Regions from separate parts of the Pseudomonas spirodelae genome, predicted to be linked through region 1. Evidence: predicted binding sites of a transcription regulator. Region 1 holds the regulator's gene; the other holds the start of a gene.
The links. Region 1 encodes sigma-54, which starts transcription at its own class of promoters, with help from an activator protein. Its sites were predicted from a motif close to ANTGGCATNNANNTTGCTNT; they were not measured.
Positions count from the first base shown of each region.

Region 2: flgB (flagellar basal body rod protein FlgB) is a predicted target of sigma-54. The motif match lies at 4,995-5,014, and genes of this name have one in related genera.

Region 1 covers NZ_JAYEET010000055.1:142,457-152,797, forward strand. Annotated here, with positions in the region: gene SOP97_RS18675 (carbon-nitrogen hydrolase family protein) at 1-236, shown strand, start outside; gene tldD (metalloprotease TldD) at 239-1,696, shown strand; gene yjgA (ribosome biogenesis factor YjgA) at 1,754-2,272, opposite strand; gene pmbA (metalloprotease PmbA) at 2,376-3,722, shown strand; gene SOP97_RS18695 (HPr family phosphocarrier protein) at 3,859-4,131, opposite strand; gene rapZ (RNase adapter RapZ) at 4,144-5,001, opposite strand; gene ptsN (PTS IIA-like nitrogen regulatory protein PtsN) at 5,004-5,477, opposite strand; gene hpf (ribosome hibernation-promoting factor, HPF/YfiA family) at 5,493-5,801, opposite strand; gene SOP97_RS18715 (RNA polymerase factor sigma-54) at 5,973-7,487, opposite strand; gene lptB (LPS export ABC transporter ATP-binding protein) at 7,625-8,350, opposite strand; gene lptA (lipopolysaccharide transport periplasmic protein LptA) at 8,353-8,895, opposite strand; gene lptC (LPS export ABC transporter periplasmic protein LptC) at 8,882-9,451, opposite strand; gene SOP97_RS18735 (KdsC family phosphatase) at 9,460-9,999, opposite strand; gene SOP97_RS18740 (KpsF/GutQ family sugar-phosphate isomerase) at 9,999-10,341, opposite strand, start outside.
Region 2 covers NZ_JAYEET010000013.1:166,129-173,320, reverse strand. Annotated here, with positions in the region: gene flgH (flagellar basal body L-ring protein FlgH) at 1-138, opposite strand, end outside; gene flgG (flagellar basal-body rod protein FlgG) at 221-1,006, opposite strand; gene SOP97_RS05795 (flagellar basal body rod protein FlgF) at 1,053-1,793, opposite strand; gene flgE (flagellar hook protein FlgE) at 1,996-3,342, opposite strand; gene flgD (flagellar hook assembly protein FlgD) at 3,386-4,054, opposite strand; gene flgC (flagellar basal body rod protein FlgC) at 4,080-4,523, opposite strand; gene flgB (flagellar basal body rod protein FlgB) at 4,539-4,946, opposite strand; gene SOP97_RS05770 (bacterioferritin-associated ferredoxin) at 5,407-5,625, shown strand; gene bfr (bacterioferritin) at 5,822-6,292, shown strand; gene grxD (Grx4 family monothiol glutaredoxin) at 6,356-6,682, opposite strand; gene SOP97_RS05755 (molybdopterin oxidoreductase family protein) at 6,799-7,192, opposite strand, start outside.

The sequences.
Region 1 (10,341 bases):
GTTATGTGCTAGCGGCCGGGCAAGGCGGCACGCATCCGGGCGGCCGCGAGACCTTTGGCCATTCGGCGATTATCGACCCGTGGGGGCAGGTACTTGGCGAGCTGGCTCAAGGCCCTGGTGTGGTGCTGGCTGAGCGCAATACCACTGAGCAAGCGGCGATTCGCCAGCGTATGCCGGTGGTGCGACATAAACGATTTTTTGCAGCGGCCGAACCGCGGCTGCCAGGTTTGGAGTAGTTATGAGCGATATGTTGGTATCCGTCAGCGAGCATTTGCTCGGGCCAGGCGGTTTGACCCTTGACCACCTGCCGGGTGTTTTGGCCGAGTTGGCCGGACCGGGAGTGGATGCGGCTGACCTGTACTTCCAGAGCCAGGCTTCGGAAACCTGGGCGCTGGAAGATGGCATCGTCAAGGAAGGCAGCTTCAACCTCGACCAGGGCGTTGGCGTACGCGCGCAGTCCGGGGAAAAAACCGGTTTCGCCTACAGCAATGCGATCACCGCCGATGCCCTGAGTCAGGCGGCACGTGCGGCTCGCTCGATTGCCCGGGCTGGGCAAAGTGCCCGCGTGCAGGCGTTCAGCAGCCCGCTGGTGAAGCCCTTGTATGCCCAGAACAACCCGCTGGATGTGTTGGGCCGTGCGGAAAAGGTCGAGCTGCTCAAACGCATTGATGTTGCCACCCGCGCCCTCGATCCACGTATTCAGCAGGTCTCAGTTAGCCTGGCAGGTGTCTGGGATCGCATCTTGGTCGCCGCGGCTGACGGCAGCTTAGGGGCTGATATCCGCCCATTGGTACGCTTCAACGTCAGCGTAATCGTCGAGCAGAACGGTCGTCGTGAACGTGGCGGTCATGGCGGCGGCGGGCGCACCGATTACCGCTATTTCCTTGAGCAGACCAGCAATAACGAAGAGCGCGCCATGGGCTATGCCCGTGAGGCGTTGCGCCAGGCGCTGGTTAACCTGGAAGCGATTCCCGCACCCGCTGGCAGCATGCCGGTGGTGATGGGCGCGGGCTGGTCCGGTGTGCTGCTGCACGAGGCGGTCGGTCATGGTTTGGAAGGTGACTTCAACCGCAAGGGCAGTTCGGCCTACAGTGGCAAAATGGGCGAGAAAGTCGCCTCCAGCCTGTGCACCATCGTCGATGACGGCACTTTATTTGAGCGCCGTGGCTCGCTGAGCATGGACGATGAAGGCACGCCGACCCAGTGCACCACGCTGATCGAAAACGGTGTGCTCAAGGGTTATATGCAGGACAAGCTGAATGCCCGCCTAATGGGCGTGGCGGCGACCGGTAACGGCCGGCGCGAATCCTACGCGCACTTGCCGATGCCGCGCATGACCAACACCTACATGCTCGCCGGTGAAAGCGACCCGGAAGAAATCATCCGTTCGGTGAAGAAAGGCATTTATTGCGCCAACCTCGGCGGCGGCCAGGTCGACATCACCAGCGGCAAGTTCGTCTTCTCCACCAGCGAGGCCTACTTGATCGAGGACGGCAAGATCACTGCGCCGGTCAAAGGCGCCACCCTGATCGGTAATGGCCCTGAAGCTATGAGCCGGGTGTCGATGGTCGGTAACGACCTGGCGTTGGACAGCGGCGTAGGCACCTGCGGCAAGGATGGCCAATCTGTACCAGTAGGAGTTGGCCAGCCGACGCTGAAGATTGATGCGATTACCGTCGGGGGAACAGGGTCGTAGGGTGTGTTGAGAAGGGCGTAGGGTGGGTTAGCCGAAGGCGTAACCCACCATCGCGGCTTAGCGCAAACCGCGTTGCGCTTCATCCAACTCGCGGATGTATTTGAAGATTTTGCGTGAAGCTGCTGGCGCTTTGTTTTGTGCCAGTTCGTGTTGAGCCTGGCGGATCAACTGACGCAGGTGTTGGCGGTCAGCCTCGGCATACTCACCGACAAAGGCCTCCAGGGTGTCATCGTTACCGTTGATTAGGCGGTCGCGCCAACGCTCGAGGTTATGGAAGCGTTCGTTGTACTGGCGTGTGGAGGCATCTAGCTGGTCAAGCAGGGTCAGGATGGATTCGACATCCTGGTCGCGCATCAACCGGCCGATAAACTGCACATGACGTTTTTTCGCCGCGTTGGCGGTGTGCTTGGGCGCTTCGGCGAGCGCGCGGCGCAGCTCGTCGGTCAGCGGTAGCTTGTTCAGCAGATCGAGCTTCAGGGTAGTAAGGCGTTGCCCCAGATCTTGTAGCGCATGCAGCTCGCGTTTGATCTGGGTTTTGCTCTTCTCGCCGGAGAAGTCGTCAAGGTATTCAGACATGGTGGCGGTCCAGTGGAAAACGCCGCCATGATAGCAGTAAGTTTCCAGCTGTAAGCGTCTGGCCTGTGTGGTCGCGCTTGCCGCTTATCGTTCAGGAGTTTTTATGAGTGCAGTAGACATCGTCGGGCCCCAGGCCGTGCCGCAATTGCAGGCGCAGGTGGAGCAGATTATTGCCGAAGCGAAAAAGCAGGGGGCCAGCGCCTGTGAAGTGGCTGTGTCAGTGGAGCAGGGCTTGTCCACCACGGTGCGTCAGTGCGAAGTGGAGACGGTCGAGTTCAACCGTGATCAAGGTTTTGGCATCACGTTATATGTTGGCCAGCGCAAGGGCTCGGCCAGCACGTCCGCCAGCGGTGAGGCGGCCATTCGTGAAACCGTCGCGGCGGCGTTGGCGATTGCTAAACATGCCTCCGAGGACGAGTGCGCAGGGTTGGCCGATGCTGCACTGATGGCGCGCGAACTGCCGCAGCTGGATCTGTATCACGCCTGGTCAATCACCCCAGAGCAGGCCATCGAGCAGGCGTTGAGCTGTGAGGCGGCGGCTTTTGCTGCCGATCAGCGGATTAAGAACGCCGATGGCACCACGCTCAATACCCATCAGGGGTGCCGGGTTTACGGTAATAGCCATGGCTTTGTCAGTGGCTATGCCAGTACACGGCACAGCCTCAGCTGCGTAATGATTGCCGAAGCGGCCGGGCAGATGCAGCGGGACTACTGGTATGACGTTAACCGCCAGGGCGAGTTGCTGGCCGATGCGGGCAGTATTGGTCGCCTGGCTGCCGAGCGTGCCGTGAGCCGTTTGGGTGCGCGTCCGGTGCCGACCTGTGAAGTACCGGTGCTGTTTGCCGCTGAGCTGGCTGGCGGGCTGTTTGGCAGCTTTCTGGCGGCTATTTCTGGGGGCAATCTGTATCGCAAGTCGTCATTTCTTGAGGGGGCGTTGGGCCAGCAGCTGTTCCCAGAATGGCTGACCATTGATGAGCGGCCACATATTCCACGCGCACTCGGCAGTGCCGCTTTCGATGGTGACGGTCTGGCGACCTATGCCAAGTCATTTGTCGAGCGCGGCGAGCTATTGTCCTATGTGCTCAGCACCTATTCCGGGCGCAAGCTGGGCATGCCCAGTACTGCCAACGCCGGCGGCGTGCACAACCTGTTCGTCAGTCATGGCGATGAAGACCAGAAAGCCCTGCTTAAGCGCATGGGACGCGGTCTGCTGGTCACCGAGCTGATGGGGCAGGGGCTGAATATGGTCACTGGTGACTATTCGCGTGGTGCGGGTGGTTACTGGGTGGAAAACGGTGAAATCCAGTTTTCGGTGCAAGAAGTCACCATCGCCGGCAACCTGCGTGACATGTTTAAGCAGATTGTCGCAGTTGGTAATGATCTGGAGCTGCGCAGTAACATTCGCACCGGTTCGGTGCTAATCGAGCGGATGACGGTGGCCGGTAGCTAAGCAATACGGCACAAAAAAGGGCTGCCCATTTGCGTGAGCAGCCCTTTTTATTACCTGCCATTCAGAGCAGCCACTCTGCGAGCCGTCGCTACGCGACTTTTAAATAGCTTCAGGACATTTTTTATGGCCTGCGTGTTTACTCGCCTTCATCGAAGTAGTTGTTGATCAGCTCGCTCAGTGCCTGCAGCGCTTCGGCATCTTGCTCACCTTCAGTATGCAGATGAACGTCAGTGCCTTTGCCGGCGGCGAGCATCATAACCGCCATGATGCTTTTGCCATCCACCAGGCTATCGGCACTGCGACCGACCTTAACCTGACAAGGAAAGCGCCCGGCAACGCCAACAAATTTGGCAGCCGCACGGGCATGCAGGCCAAGCTTGTTGATAATGGTGATTTCGCAGGCGGGCATCGCGGCAATTCCTTAGCTGAGGTCGCGGTGGCGAATCTGGACATTTTTTAGAATGGGCTTCAGCGTTTCGCCTAGGCGGTTGGCCAGGTATACCGAGCGATGATGCCCGCCAGTGCAGCCGATCGCCACCGTGACATAGGCGCGGTTACTGGCGGCAAAGCGCGGCAGCCATTTGGTCAGGTAGGCAAGGATATCCTGGTACATCTCCTCAACATCGGCCTGGGCGCTGAGGTAATCGACAACCGGCTGGTCGAGCCCGGAGAAGTCGCGCAGGTCTGGCTTCCAGTAGGGATTAGGCAAGCAGCGCACGTCGAATACTAGGTCGGCATCCACCGGCATGCCGCGCTTGAAGCCAAAAGACTCAATTAGGAATGCCGTGCCCGGCTCGGGCTGGCTAAGCAGACGTAGCTTGATGCTGTCACGCAGTTGGTAAAGGTTGAGGTGTGTGGTATCGATTTTCAGGTCGGCCAGGTCGATGATCGGGCCTAGCAGCAGGCTTTCATCGGCGATGGCTTCAGCCAGCGAGCGATTCTCGTTGGTTAGCGGGTGGCGCCGGCGGGTTTCCGAGAAACGCTTGAGTAGGGTTTCTTCGTCGGCGTCCAAGTAGAGCACATCGCATTTGATGTGCCGGGCGCGAACCTCTTCGAGCAGCTCGGGGAAACGCTTGAGATGGCTCGGCAGGTTACGCGCGTCAATGGATACCGCGACCTGCGGATGCAGCAGTTCGGTATGCAACAGAGCGCGCTCGGCCAGTTCTGGCAGCAGCCCCGCGGGCAGGTTGTCGATGCAGTAGAAACCGTTGTCCTCGAGCACATCGAGGGCCGTGCTCTTCCCGGAGCCGGAACGACCGCTAACGATGATCAGGCGCATGTTCAGGCTCGATTGAGTTGGCTTTGTACGTCAACGACCACTTGATACAAGGCTTCGCTACTTTCGGCTTGGCGCAGGCTGGCACGCACGTCGCTGCGGTCGAGCATGCTAGCGATCTGCCGAAGCAATTCCAGGTGAGCGTCAGTGGCGGCCTCTGGCACCAGCAGAACAAACAGCAGATCGACGGGGGCGCCATCAATGGCGTCGAAGTCGACCGCAGCGTCCAGGCGCAGCAGGGCGCTGATCGGTGCAGTGCAACCCGGCAGGCGGCAATGCGGTATGGCAATGCCATTACCGAAGCCGGTTGAACCCAGTTTTTCACGGGCAATCAGGCTTTCGAAGATGTCTTGGCCATCCAGGTCAGGCAGCTCTCGCGCTACCAGGTTGGCAATCTGTTCGAGAACACGTTTTTTGCTGCCGCCCGGCACGTTCACTAGGGAACGGCCGGGGGTCAGGATAGTTTCAAGTCGGATCATAGGAGATAGACGACGTCAGCGGGCCATAGCGCCTTGTTGACGATCGAGCTGTTTTTCCTTGTGTTTGATGAGTTGTCGATCGAGTTTGTCGGTCAGTAAATCGATGGCGGCGTACATATCGTCATGCTCGGCATTCGCGACGACTTCACCGCCTGCAATATGCAGGGTCGCTTCGATTTTCTGCTTGAGTTTCTCGACCTCCATGATGACTTGTACATTGGTGATCTTGTCGAAGTGGCGTTCTAATCGGCCGAGTTTTTCGCCGATATAGTCGCGCAGGGCGTCGGTCACATCCAGCTGGTGTCCACTGATGTTGACTTGCATACCGCTTTCTCCTTGTTACCGTGTGTAAGAGGCAGGCAAGAGGCCTGCCGCCGGAACACTGTGGCGTGGAAGACTCTGGCAGAACGGATTCTGGCTGTATGGCCGCGTAGCGAAAAAGCCTTACCTGAAAGGTTCTGTGCAGTGTGACGGGTCTTCCTTCTTAGTGCCGCCTTAGATCAATCGTTTGCGCTCGCTGGAGGGCGCTATTCCGAGGGACTCACGGTATTTTGCGACCGTACGGCGAGCGACTTGAATGCCTTGTGCCTCCAGTAGACCAGCGATCTTGCTGTCACTCAACGGCTTTTTCGCATTTTCCGCCGCGACCAGTTTTTTGATGATGGCGCGGATCGCTGTCGACGAACATTCGCCCCCTTCAGAGGTGCTGACATGGCTGGAAAAGAAGTACTTCAGCTCGTAAATGCCGCGCGGGGTGTGCATGAACTTCTGCGTTGTTACCCGTGAAATAGTCGACTCGTGCATCCCTACGGCTTCGGCGATGTCGTGCAGCACGAGGGGCTTCATGGCCTCGTCGCCGTAGTCGAGGAAGCCGCGCTGGTGTTCGACGATCTGCGTGGCGACTTTCATCAGGGTTTCGTTGCGGCTTTGCAGGCTTTTGATAAACCAGCGCGCTTCTTGCAGTTGGTTGCGCATAAAGGTGTTGTCGGCGCTGGAGTCGGCGCGCTTCACAAAGCCGGCGTATTGCGCGTTAACCCTTAGGCGCGGCATCGCTTCTTGGTTCAGCTCCACCAGCCAGCGCTCGTTGTGTTTACGCACGATCACGTCGGGCACCACATATTCCGGTTCGCTGGATTCTATCTGCGAGCCGGGACGCGGGTTGAGGGTCTGGATCAAATCGATGACCTGGCGCAGCTCATCTTCCTTGAGCTTCATACGGCGCATCAGCTGGCTGTAGTCGCGGCTACCAAGCAGGTCGAGGTAATCGCTGGTCAGGCGCTGGGCTTCGCTCAGCCACGGTGTTTTTGCAGGCAGCTGGCGCAGTTGTAGGAGCAGGCATTCGCCCAGGTTACGCGCGGCAATGCCGGTGGGCTCGAATTGCTGAATGCGGTGCAGCACGGCTTCGACTTCATCGAGTTCGATGTCCAGCTCGGGATCGAATGCGTCGACCACTTCTTCCAGGGTTTCTTCCAAGTAGCCTTGGTCGTTGATGCAGTCGATCAGGGTTACAGCAATCAGGCGGTCCTTGTCCGACATTGGCGCCAGGTTGAGCTGCCACAGCAAATGGCTTTGTAGGCTCTCACCGCTGGAGGTGCGGGTGGTGAAATCCCACTCGTCATCATCGTTGCTGTTGCTGGGAAGGCTGCTGGCACTGGTCTGGTAAATGTCTTCCCAGGCGGTGTCGACGGGCAGCTCGTTGGGGATGCGCTCACCCCAGTCACCTTCTTCCAGGTTGTCCACAGTCTGCGTGGTTTCCTGGTAGCTGGTTTCTTGAAGGGGGGCTTCAGCCTGCTCACTGGTATTGGCGCTTTCTGCGCCATCGGCCATGGGGTCCGAGTTGTCGAAGTCATCGCCCTCTTCTTGGCGTTCGAGCATCGGGTTGGACTCCAAGGCTTCCTGGATCTCTTGTTGCAGATCCAGGGTCGACAGTTGGAGCAGACGGATGGCCTGTTGCAGCTGCGGTGTCATCGTCAGCTGCTGGCCCATTCTCAGGACGAGCGATGGTTTCATTGCAGACCTTATTTACCGGCGTCTGTGCGCAATCCACTACAGGGCATTTTTAAAAACGCCACCAGGAAGCAAATTATATGCCTGACTCTAAAGCTTTTGCCTAGCCTTGGCTGCAACAGGCTTGAGAAAAGCCGTGGTTACAGCCGGAACTCATGCCCCAGGTAAACTTCTTTTACTGTCTGGTTGGCCAAAATGGTCTCGGCATCACCTTCGGCGATCAGTTGGCCATCGCTGACAATGTAAGCCGTCTCGCAAATGTCCAAGGTCTCGCGGACGTTGTGATCGGTGATCAGTACGCCGATGCCCTTGGCCTTGAGGTGATGGATGATCTGCTTGATGTCGCCCACGGAGATGGGGTCGACACCGGCGAAGGGCTCGTCGAGCAGGATGAACTTGGGGTTGGTTGCCAGGGCGCGAGCAATTTCTACGCGGCGACGCTCACCACCGGACAGGCTCATGCCGAGGTTGTCGCGGATATGGCTGATATGGAACTCCTGCAGCAGGCCCTCAAGCTCCTTGCGGCGTGATGCGCCGTCGAGGTCTTTGCGGGTCTCCAGGATGGCCATGATGTTGTCGGCCACGCTGAGCTTGCGGAAGATCGAGGCTTCCTGCGGCAGGTAGCCGATACCGGCGCGCGCGCGGCCGTGCATAGGTTGATGGCTGACGTCGAGGTCGTCGATCATCACGCGGCCCTGATCGGCCTGCACCAGGCCGACGATCATATAGAAGCAGGTGGTCTTGCCGGCGCCGTTGGGACCCAGCAGGCCGACGATTTGTCCGCTGTCGATGCTCAGGCTGACGTCGCGTACGACCTGGCGGCCTTTATAGCTTTTGGCCAGGTGTTGGGCTTTCAATGTGGCCATTATTACTGCGCCTGCTGTTCGGCTGGTTTGTTCTTCGGCTGGATCACCATGTCAATGCGCGGACGTGGCGCAGTGATGTTGGTGCCTGTGGCGCGGCCGGCGTTGACGATTTGGCGCTGGGTGTCATAGACGATTTTCTCGCCTTCGAAGGTGTTGCCTTCTTGGATCACCTTGGCCTGGTCAATCAATACCACGCGATCATTGGCCATGAAGTACTGGATGGTCAGGCCGTAGGCTTTGACGACCTGCTTGTCGGCCGATGGCAGTTGTTCGTAGTAGGCCGGCTTGCCGACTGAGGTAAACACTTCGACATCGCCTTGGGCGTTCTGGGTGATGGTCACGGTGTTGCCCGTGATTTTCAGTGTGCCTTGAGTAATCACAACGTCGCCGCGGTAAACCGCCACGCCTTGTTTATCATCAAGCTCTGCACTGTCGGCCTGGATGCGGATCGGTTGATCGCGGTCTGACGGCAGAGCCCAGGCGCTAGCACTTCCAAGTGCGGCACTGAGGCTGAGTAGTAGGGGGAGGGTGTTAACGAGCCTCATGCTGACCTCTTACGTTGGACAGCAGGAGCATCCTGCCGTCATTCATGTACGCTTTCATTCCTTGTGCCGTGGTCACCCCATTGGCCGCGACGATTCTAACGGCTTGCTGGGTCTGCGCATATTCCTTCTCGGGGAAGACGGTCAGGCGGCTGGTGGTGAGAACGGTTGGGCGGCCTTTGGCGTCAGTACGATCGACGCGTACGTTCTCGATCAATTCGACTTCCGTGCCGCCTGGAGAGACTTCGCCGCGCTCGCTGCGGATTTTCCAGGGCAGCGCTGTGCCGCGGAATAGATCCATGTTCGGGCTGGTCATCAGGGTGATATCGCTGGCCTTGATGTGCTCGACCTTGTCTGCAGTCAGCTCATAGTGCAGTTTGCCGTCGACTTGGTATTGCACGGTATAGGTGTTAGTGGCGTAAAAGTCGATGGCATTGTCGGTCACGGCGCTGTCAGGCTGCTGATTAAAGCCGTCGGGGCTGAGGTTCCAGTAGCCAAGTGCTGCCACCAGCGCGATGACGCCGGCAAGCAGAGCAATATTAAATAATTTGCGGGGCATGGTAGGCCTTATAGGTAAGCGGCTTGAGCTGCTTCAAGTGTGCCTTGGGCGTGCATGATCAGCTCGCAGAACTCACGTGCAGCACCTTCGCCGCCGCGCGCATGAGTAATGCCGTGAGCATGTTGGCGAACAAAACCGTCAGCGCTGGCGACCGCCATGCCTAAGCCTACGCGGCGCATCACTGGCAGGTCGGGCAGGTCGTCGCCCAGGTAAGCGACCTGTGAGTAGTCTAGGCCCAGTTCGCCGAGTAGCTCATCAAGTACCACTAGCTTGTCTTCGCGGCCCTGGTACAGGTGTTGAATTCCCAGGTTCTGCGCGCGTCGTTCAACCACCGGGGTCTTGCGGCCGCTGATGATTGCAGTGCGTACGCCGGAGTTGATCAGCATTTTGATGCCGTGGCCGTCGAGGGTGTTGAAGGTCTTGAATTCGCTGCCGTCGACGAGGAAATACAGTTTGCCGTCGGTGAGTACGCCGTCCACATCGAAAATCGCCAGTTTGACGGCCTTGGCGCGTTGCAGCAGGTCTTGGGTGTTCACGTCAGTACTCATCACATGACTCCAGCGCGCAGCAGGTCGTGCATATTCAATGCGCCAACCGGTTGCTGGTTGTCGTCGATCACGACTAGTGAGCTGATCTTATGGTCTTCCATGATTTTCAGTGCCTCTGCTGCAAGCATCTCCGCGCGGGCAGTCTTGCCGTGCGCAGTCATGACCTCGTCGATAATGGTCTGGCGAACGTCGATATTGCGATCCAGGGTGCGGCGCAGGTCGCCATCGGTGAATACCCCGGCGAGGCGGCCATCGTCTTCGGTCACGACCGTCATGCCCAGGCCTTTCTGGGTCATTTCCAGCAGCGCGTCGCGCAGTGAGGTGCCACGTTTGACGCGCGGA
Region 2 (7,192 bases), on a different contig from region 1:
ATTGTTCTGCGCGGCAGGCAGCGGAGTACGTGGCATCACCGGCGCGTAATAGGGATCGTCCGGCTTAGGCGCGGGCGCCATGCAGCCGCTCAAAGCCAGAGGGCCAAGCAGTGCACTTATGATGATCAGCCGGTTCATATCGATTACCTCAGATGTTGCATTCTGCTGGGTGAAGACCTTGGTGAGTTACGCTGCTGCGCGCCTAACCCGCCCTACGCCATTAAAGATTTTGCGAAATAAAGCCGAGCATCTGGTCCGCGGTGGAAATGACTTTTGAGTTCATTTCATAGGCGCGTTGGGTGGTGATCATGTTCACCAGCTCCTCGACCACGCTGACGTTGGAGTTTTCCAGGGTGTTCTGCAGCGTTGTGCCCAAGCCGTTCAAGCCCGGTGTACCAACCTGCGGAGCGCCGCTGGAGGCGGTTTCCAGGAACAGGTTGTTGCCGATCGCTTCCAGACCCGCCGGGTTGATAAAGTCGGCGGTCTGCAGGTTGCCGACAATCTGTGGTTGCGGGTTGCCAGAAGTAGTCACCGACACGGTGCCGTCTTCACCTACGGTAAAGGTGCGCACCTCGTTGGGCAGTACGATGGCGGGCTCCAGCGCATAACCGTTGGAGGTCACCACTTGGCCATCGGAGTTGAGGTGAAAACTACCGTCGCGGCTGTAGGAGACGGTGCCGTCGGGCAGCAACACTTGGAAGAAGCCACGGCCATTAATTGCCATGTCCAACGGCTGCTCGGTGGTTTGCAGGCTGCCGGCGGTAAAGATTTTCTGCGTGCCGACTACGCGCACACCGGTACCCAACTGCAAACCAGAGGGCAACTGGCTGTCCTGACTGGACTGGCCGCCGGGTTGACGGCGGATCTGATACAGCAGGTCTTCAAACTCGGCGCGGTCACGCTTAAAGCCGGTAGTCGAGACGTTAGCCAAGTTGTTGGAAATGGTGGTCAGGTTCATGTCCTGAGCGGACAAACCCGTCTTACTGACCCACAGTGCCGGAAGCATATCGATTCTCCTCGGGCGTCGATTTACCGACGCCGCGTGCTGGTAATTAGGTCATCTGCAAGACGCGCGCCATGGCCGACGAATTATCTTCGGCGGTGCGCATCATCTTCACTTGCAGCTCGAATTGGCGGGACAACGATAGGATCGCCGTCATCTCCTCCACGGCATTGACGTTGCTTGATTCGAGAAAGCCCGAGGTAATTTCCGTGGTGGCGTCGGCCAGCACCGGGCCTTGGCCCTTGAAGCGGATCATGCCGTCAGTGCCCTTCTCCATCTGCTTAAGATCTGGGTTGACCAGTTTTAAGCGATCGACCTCAGCCAGCACATTGGGCGCTTCACCGAGGGCACGAATACTGATGGTGCCGTCTTTACCGATTTCGATTTTCTGCTCAGGCGGGACTGCAATCGGCCCGGCGTTGCCCATCACCGGCAAACCGTTGCCGGTACGCAGCACACCGAGGGCATCGACGTTCAAGCTGGCCGTGCGCACGTAAGCTTCAGTGCCATCAGGGGCCTGCACAGCCAGCCAACCTTTGCCACCCACTGCCACATCCAGATCACGCCCAGTTTCCTGCAACGAGCCTGGGGTGAAGTCGGTACCGGGACGCTCACTCATGGCGTAGACCCGCGACGGTAAACCGTCACCAAAAATCGGCATGGAACGCGCCTGTTCAAAATCCCGGCGAAAACCATTGGTGGTGATGTTTGCCAGGTTGTTGGCGTGGGCACGCTGGGCCAGGGTGTTGTTATGGGCACCAGTCATGGAAACGTACAGCATCTTGTCCATGGTTATTCTCCGAGTTGGGCGTGTCGCCCGCTGCTCTATACAAGGTATAAAGCAATGCCTATGCCAGCATCCGAAAAATATTTATAAACCATTGATAAATTTAGACTTTAAAAATAAAAAGGCTCCATAAAGGAGCCTTTTAAAAACCGCGGCGGCGTATTTTTGCCGCTGACGACAAGCACTTGCCTGCCGCCGGCCATTATCAACGCAGGTTGATAATGGTCTGAGTAATCGCGCTCTCGGTTTCGATGGTCTTAGCGTTGGCCTGGTAGTTACGCTGAGCGACGATCAGGTTGACCAGCTGGTCGGACAGCTCGACGTTGGAGTCTTCTAGGGCGCCAGCCTGCAGCGAGCCCAAAGTACCGCTGCCAGGTGGGTTTCGCACCGGTTCACCTGATTCGAATGACTGTACCCACTGGGTTTTACCGACCGGCGTCAAACCCTGCACGTTGGCGAAGTTGGCCAGAATCACCTGCCCCTGCACCTTGGACTGACCATTGGTGTAGCGCGCAAAAATCACTCCGGTTTCATCGATTTCCAGCCCTGCCAGCTCGCCAGTGGTGTAACCATCCTGACTGACGCGGTTGACCGCGAAAGCGCTGGAAAACTGGGTAGAACCACGCATGTCAAAGGTAAAACCACCTGGATTACTTTGCGCTCCATTGAGCGACCAGCCTGTGGGTGAGCCTGTATCCGGCGCAGCCGGGTTCCAGGTACCAATAGTAAATTGCCCTGCTGGAGTTATCGCGGGCCCTGTGGTCGGAGGGACCGCTGTGATATCAGTAATTTGCGCCAATGCACTGATCTGCCCGGCCGCATCGAAATTCAACTGATAGCGGTCCGGCTCAGTGCCCGCTGGTACTGCGGCAGCCGGGTTGGACGGACTGCGACCGTCGATCAGAATATTCATCTGCCACTGGTTCGAAGCGTCCTTGACGAAATACTGCGTCAGTACGTGGGCGTTACCCTGAGTGTCATAGATATTGGTCGAGGTCGACGAGTTATAGGTAGTCGGATCGCCCGGGTCGAACGGCGTATTGGTTGGGCTCGCGAGGGTTGAGTTAAGGTTGAAACCCTGAGAAATACTGGTGGTGGCCTTGGGCTCCTGGCTTGCAGTCTGCACTTGCAGGTTGCCGACCACACCCTGCTGCAGCACGCCATTGGCATCAGTGGTATAGCCCTGCAGGTTATAGCCGAAGTTGTCGACGATAAAACCCTCGCGGTCCGTACCAAAATAACCGGCACGGGTATAACTCAAGGCACCATTGTTGTTTACCTGGAAAAAACCATTGCCATTGATCGCCAGGTCCAGCGCGTTCTGCGTGTAATTGATGTTGCCCTGATTGAACAGCTGCGACACATCACCCAGCAGCACACCACTACCCTGAGGGTTCTTACCAGTGCCCAATACCGATGAGGCATAGACATCAGCAAACTCGGCACGCGACTGTTTGAAGCCTGCAGTGCCGGCGTTGGCAATGTTGTTACCGGTCACATTGAGGTCGCTGGTGGCAGCACGCAGGCCGCTAAGGCCTATGTTGAAACTCATGGAAGACTCCTTTGCCGGACAGCCGGCCGCATAAACCCGTTAATTACTGACCGATAACCTGCACTTGCGACAACGGCACACTGCCGAGCCCCGCCAGGTTCAACATCAACTCGCTGCCGCCAAGGACTACGCTATCGACGTTGGCCGGCAGCATGGTGTAAAGCCCCTTCGCCTCGCCGTCATAGGTGGCCTGCGCTTCAAACTTGTAGGTGCCGGGCGGCATCAGATTGCCGCTGCTGTCCTTGCCATCCCAAATAAAGCTGACATTGCCGGCCTGCTGTTCGCCCAGGTTGACCCGCGAAACCACCGAGCCGGAAGCGTCGTATACATTCACGTAGACGTTGCTGCTGCTGACGGGCAGAACAAGGCTCGCCTTAAAGCTCTCACTGGTATCAACCACCGCCTTATCCGTAGGCACGATGACCTTGCGCCCGACCAGCGAAGACGCCTGCAGCGCCTGGGATGACTGATAGCCACTGACCAAGGAGCCCATACTGGTGTTGAGCTTCTCGATCCCCTCAACCTGACTGAACTGCGCCAGCTGGGCGATAAACTCGCCGTTACCTTGCGGCTCCAGCGGGTTCTGGTTGTTCAATTGCGCAACGAGCAAATTGAGGAACTCATTTTTACCAAGTTCTTTTTTGCCGCCCGTTTCAGGTTTGATCTGGTACTGATCCAGCCCACTCGCGCTAACGCCACCAACAGTACTCATAAGTTCGTGCTCCTAATCCGGTGGCTTACTGACCCAGGGTCAATACGCGCTGCATCATCTGCTTGGCGGTGTTCATCATTTCAGTGTTGGTCTGAAAGGCCCGGCTGGCGGAAATCATGTCGGCCATCTCTTCCACCACGTTGACGTTGGGGTAGTAAACGTAGCCGCCCTCATCGGCCGCCGGATGGTTCGGCTCATAGCGCGGCATCAGGCTGCTTTGATCCTCGACTACGCCCAATACCTGTACGCCGGCACCGGCATTGTCCTGCTCGGCAAACAACGAACCACGGTCACCGCCCTGCGCCGACTGGTACACGGTGGCGAACACCGGATGCCGTGCGCGATACGTCTGATCAATGCTCGAGGAGACCGTCTCGGCGTTGGCGATGTTGCTGGAAATGGTGTTCAGGCGAGTGCTCTGAGCACTCATACCCATTCCGGCGATGTTGAAAACACTGGTAAGTGACATAGCTTCAGGCTCCTATTAATCGCCGCGCAGGGCGCTGACCAGCCCTTTGAATTTGCTGTTGAGCAGAGTGAAACTGGCTTGGAACTGCACCGAGTTCTCTGCGTAGTTGGATTGCTCGATTTGCAGGTCAACGGTGTTCTGATCAATCGATGCCTGCATCGGCATGCGGTACGCCAGGCTGGCATCGCTGAGCGTCACACCGTCAGCCGGGATATGCTGACTATTGGTTCGATTCAGGCTGGTCGCGCCGCGCTGGCTCTGGGCACTTTGTTCCGCCAACACGCTGGCGAATTGCAGATCACGCGCCTTGAAGTTAGGCGTGTCGGCGTTGGCGATGTTATTGGCCAGCACCTCGGCACGCTGGGTGCGAAAGCCGAGTGCCTTTTCGTGTATGCCGAGTGCCCGATCGAAACTGATGCTCATGGTCAGAAACCTTTGCCAATTGGCGTAGTTGTTTTCCGTGCATGACCATATGCAAAGGCTGTGCCACTTAACCTTTCACTTATTTATCAATGATTTAATCAATAAACCGGTCGTTATAGGCGGCAAAGCGGCAAAGGCTTTCCGCCCATAGGCATGCCAGCGGCAATCACGCCCCGCCCTTTGCCCCCACCCGGCAAATACAAACGGCGCGGGCCGATAAACGTCAGGAACGATGTTTGATCGTTAGATCTCGGGCAGCGCTTTCTCCCAGACCAATGCCACGATGCAGCGATATGAAGGGCTCAGAACCCTCAGCCCAGCAAGGTCCGTACAGCGCGAGAAGAGAAGCAGGCCTGTCGACGACCACCGTTTGTCAGTCAACTACACACACTTTTGACAAGCATTCTCATTATCATTAGTATCCTTCACACGAACCACTGCCCCACCACGAGCCTTAACTATGTACGTCTGTCTCTGCGAAGGTGTAACTGACGGTCAGATCCGTGAAGCCATCTATGAGGGCTGCTGCAGCTACCGTGATGTCCGTGCGGCACTCGGCGTTGCCAGCCAGTGTGGCAAGTGCGCCTGCCTTGCCAAGCAAGTGGTACGCGAAACGTTAAGCGACGTGCAAAGCAGCCAGGCAGTCATGGCCTATACAGCCAGCTTTAGTGCCGCCTGATCGACCGCGCGAAAAAGAACCGGACCTTGCGTCCGGTTTTTTTATGACTGTAATTCAATGCCTTAGCAGCAAGATGCAGAACTTAAGCATTCTTACTCAGATTGGATTTAACTTTGAATTCAGGCACTTAGGTTTGACAGCCTAAAACCCTCAGCCCAGAATCAAACGCTAACTCCCCTGCAAGGCAGACGCAGACATGAAAGGCGACAAGAAAGTCATTCAGCATCTGAACAAGATCCTCGGCAACGAGCTGGTCGCGATCAATCAGTACTTCCTGCATGCACGCATGTATGAGGACTGGGGCCTGAAGAAACTCGGTGAGCATGAGTACCACGAGTCTATCGACGAGATGAAGCATGCGGACAAGCTGATCAAGCGCATCCTCTTCCTCGAAGGCCTGCCTAATCTGCAAGACCTCGGCAAAATCCTGATCGGTGAGAACACTCAGGAAATGCTCGAGTGTGACCTGAAGATCGAACACAAGGCACACGTCGACCTGAAAGCGGCGATTGCCTACTGCGAAAGCATCGGCGACTACGCCAGCCGCGAATTACTGGAAGACATCCTCTGCTCCGAAGAAGAGCACATCGACTGGCTAGAAACTCAACTCAGCCTGATCCAGTCGGTAGGCCTGCAGAATTATCTGCAGTCGCAAATGGACGAATAAACATCCGCGCAATAAACAACAAACCCCGCCAAGTGCGGGGTTTGTTGTTTATGCAATGCCGGCTTACGCGTCGGCTTTTTGCACAGCGTCTTTGATCAGGGTCTGCAGCTCACCCTTGTCGAACATTTCCGCCATGATGTCGCTACCGCCGACCAGCTCACCGCCGACCCACAGTTGCGGGAAAGTTGGCCAGTTAGCGTATTTCGGCAGGTTGGCGCGAATTTCCGGGTTTTGCAGGATGTCGACATAGGCGAATTTTTCACCACACGCCATTACAGCCTGTGCAGCCTTGGAGGAAAAGCCGCACTGCGGAGCGTTCGGCGAGCCTTTCATGTACAGCAGAACGGTATTGGCGGCGATCTGCTCTTTGATGGTTTCGATGATATCCATTGGGCACCTCAGGACTTAACTTTCCGACTCTCGGGTCGGCGCGGTGGCGCATTGTAGCGAAAAGCCGAGCGCAATGCTCGGCCTTCCCTACCGCGCCCATGGCCAACTAAACCCTATCAGGCGGCTTCCACCTGCACCGGAACACCGTTGAGCGCGGCATTACCGGATAGGCTGTCGAGCTGCCGTTCATCGGTCAGGTCGTTGGCACTGGCGCCCGGTTGTGCACTGGCAATTGCCATCTGCACGCCAGGCCGCGCATGCCCCCAGCCATGTGGCAGGCTGACTACACCAGCCATCATTTCGTCGCTGGCGGCGACTTCGACCTCAATCTCTCCAACCCGCGAGCGCACCCGCACTCGCTGGCCATCGCTTAGCCCGCGCTGTTGCAAGTCCGCGGGGTGCATCAACAGCTGATGGCGCGGCTTACCTTTCACCAACCGGTGGTAGTTGTGCATCCAGGAGTTATTGCTGCGTACATGACGACGGCCTATCAACAGCAACTCGTCAGTC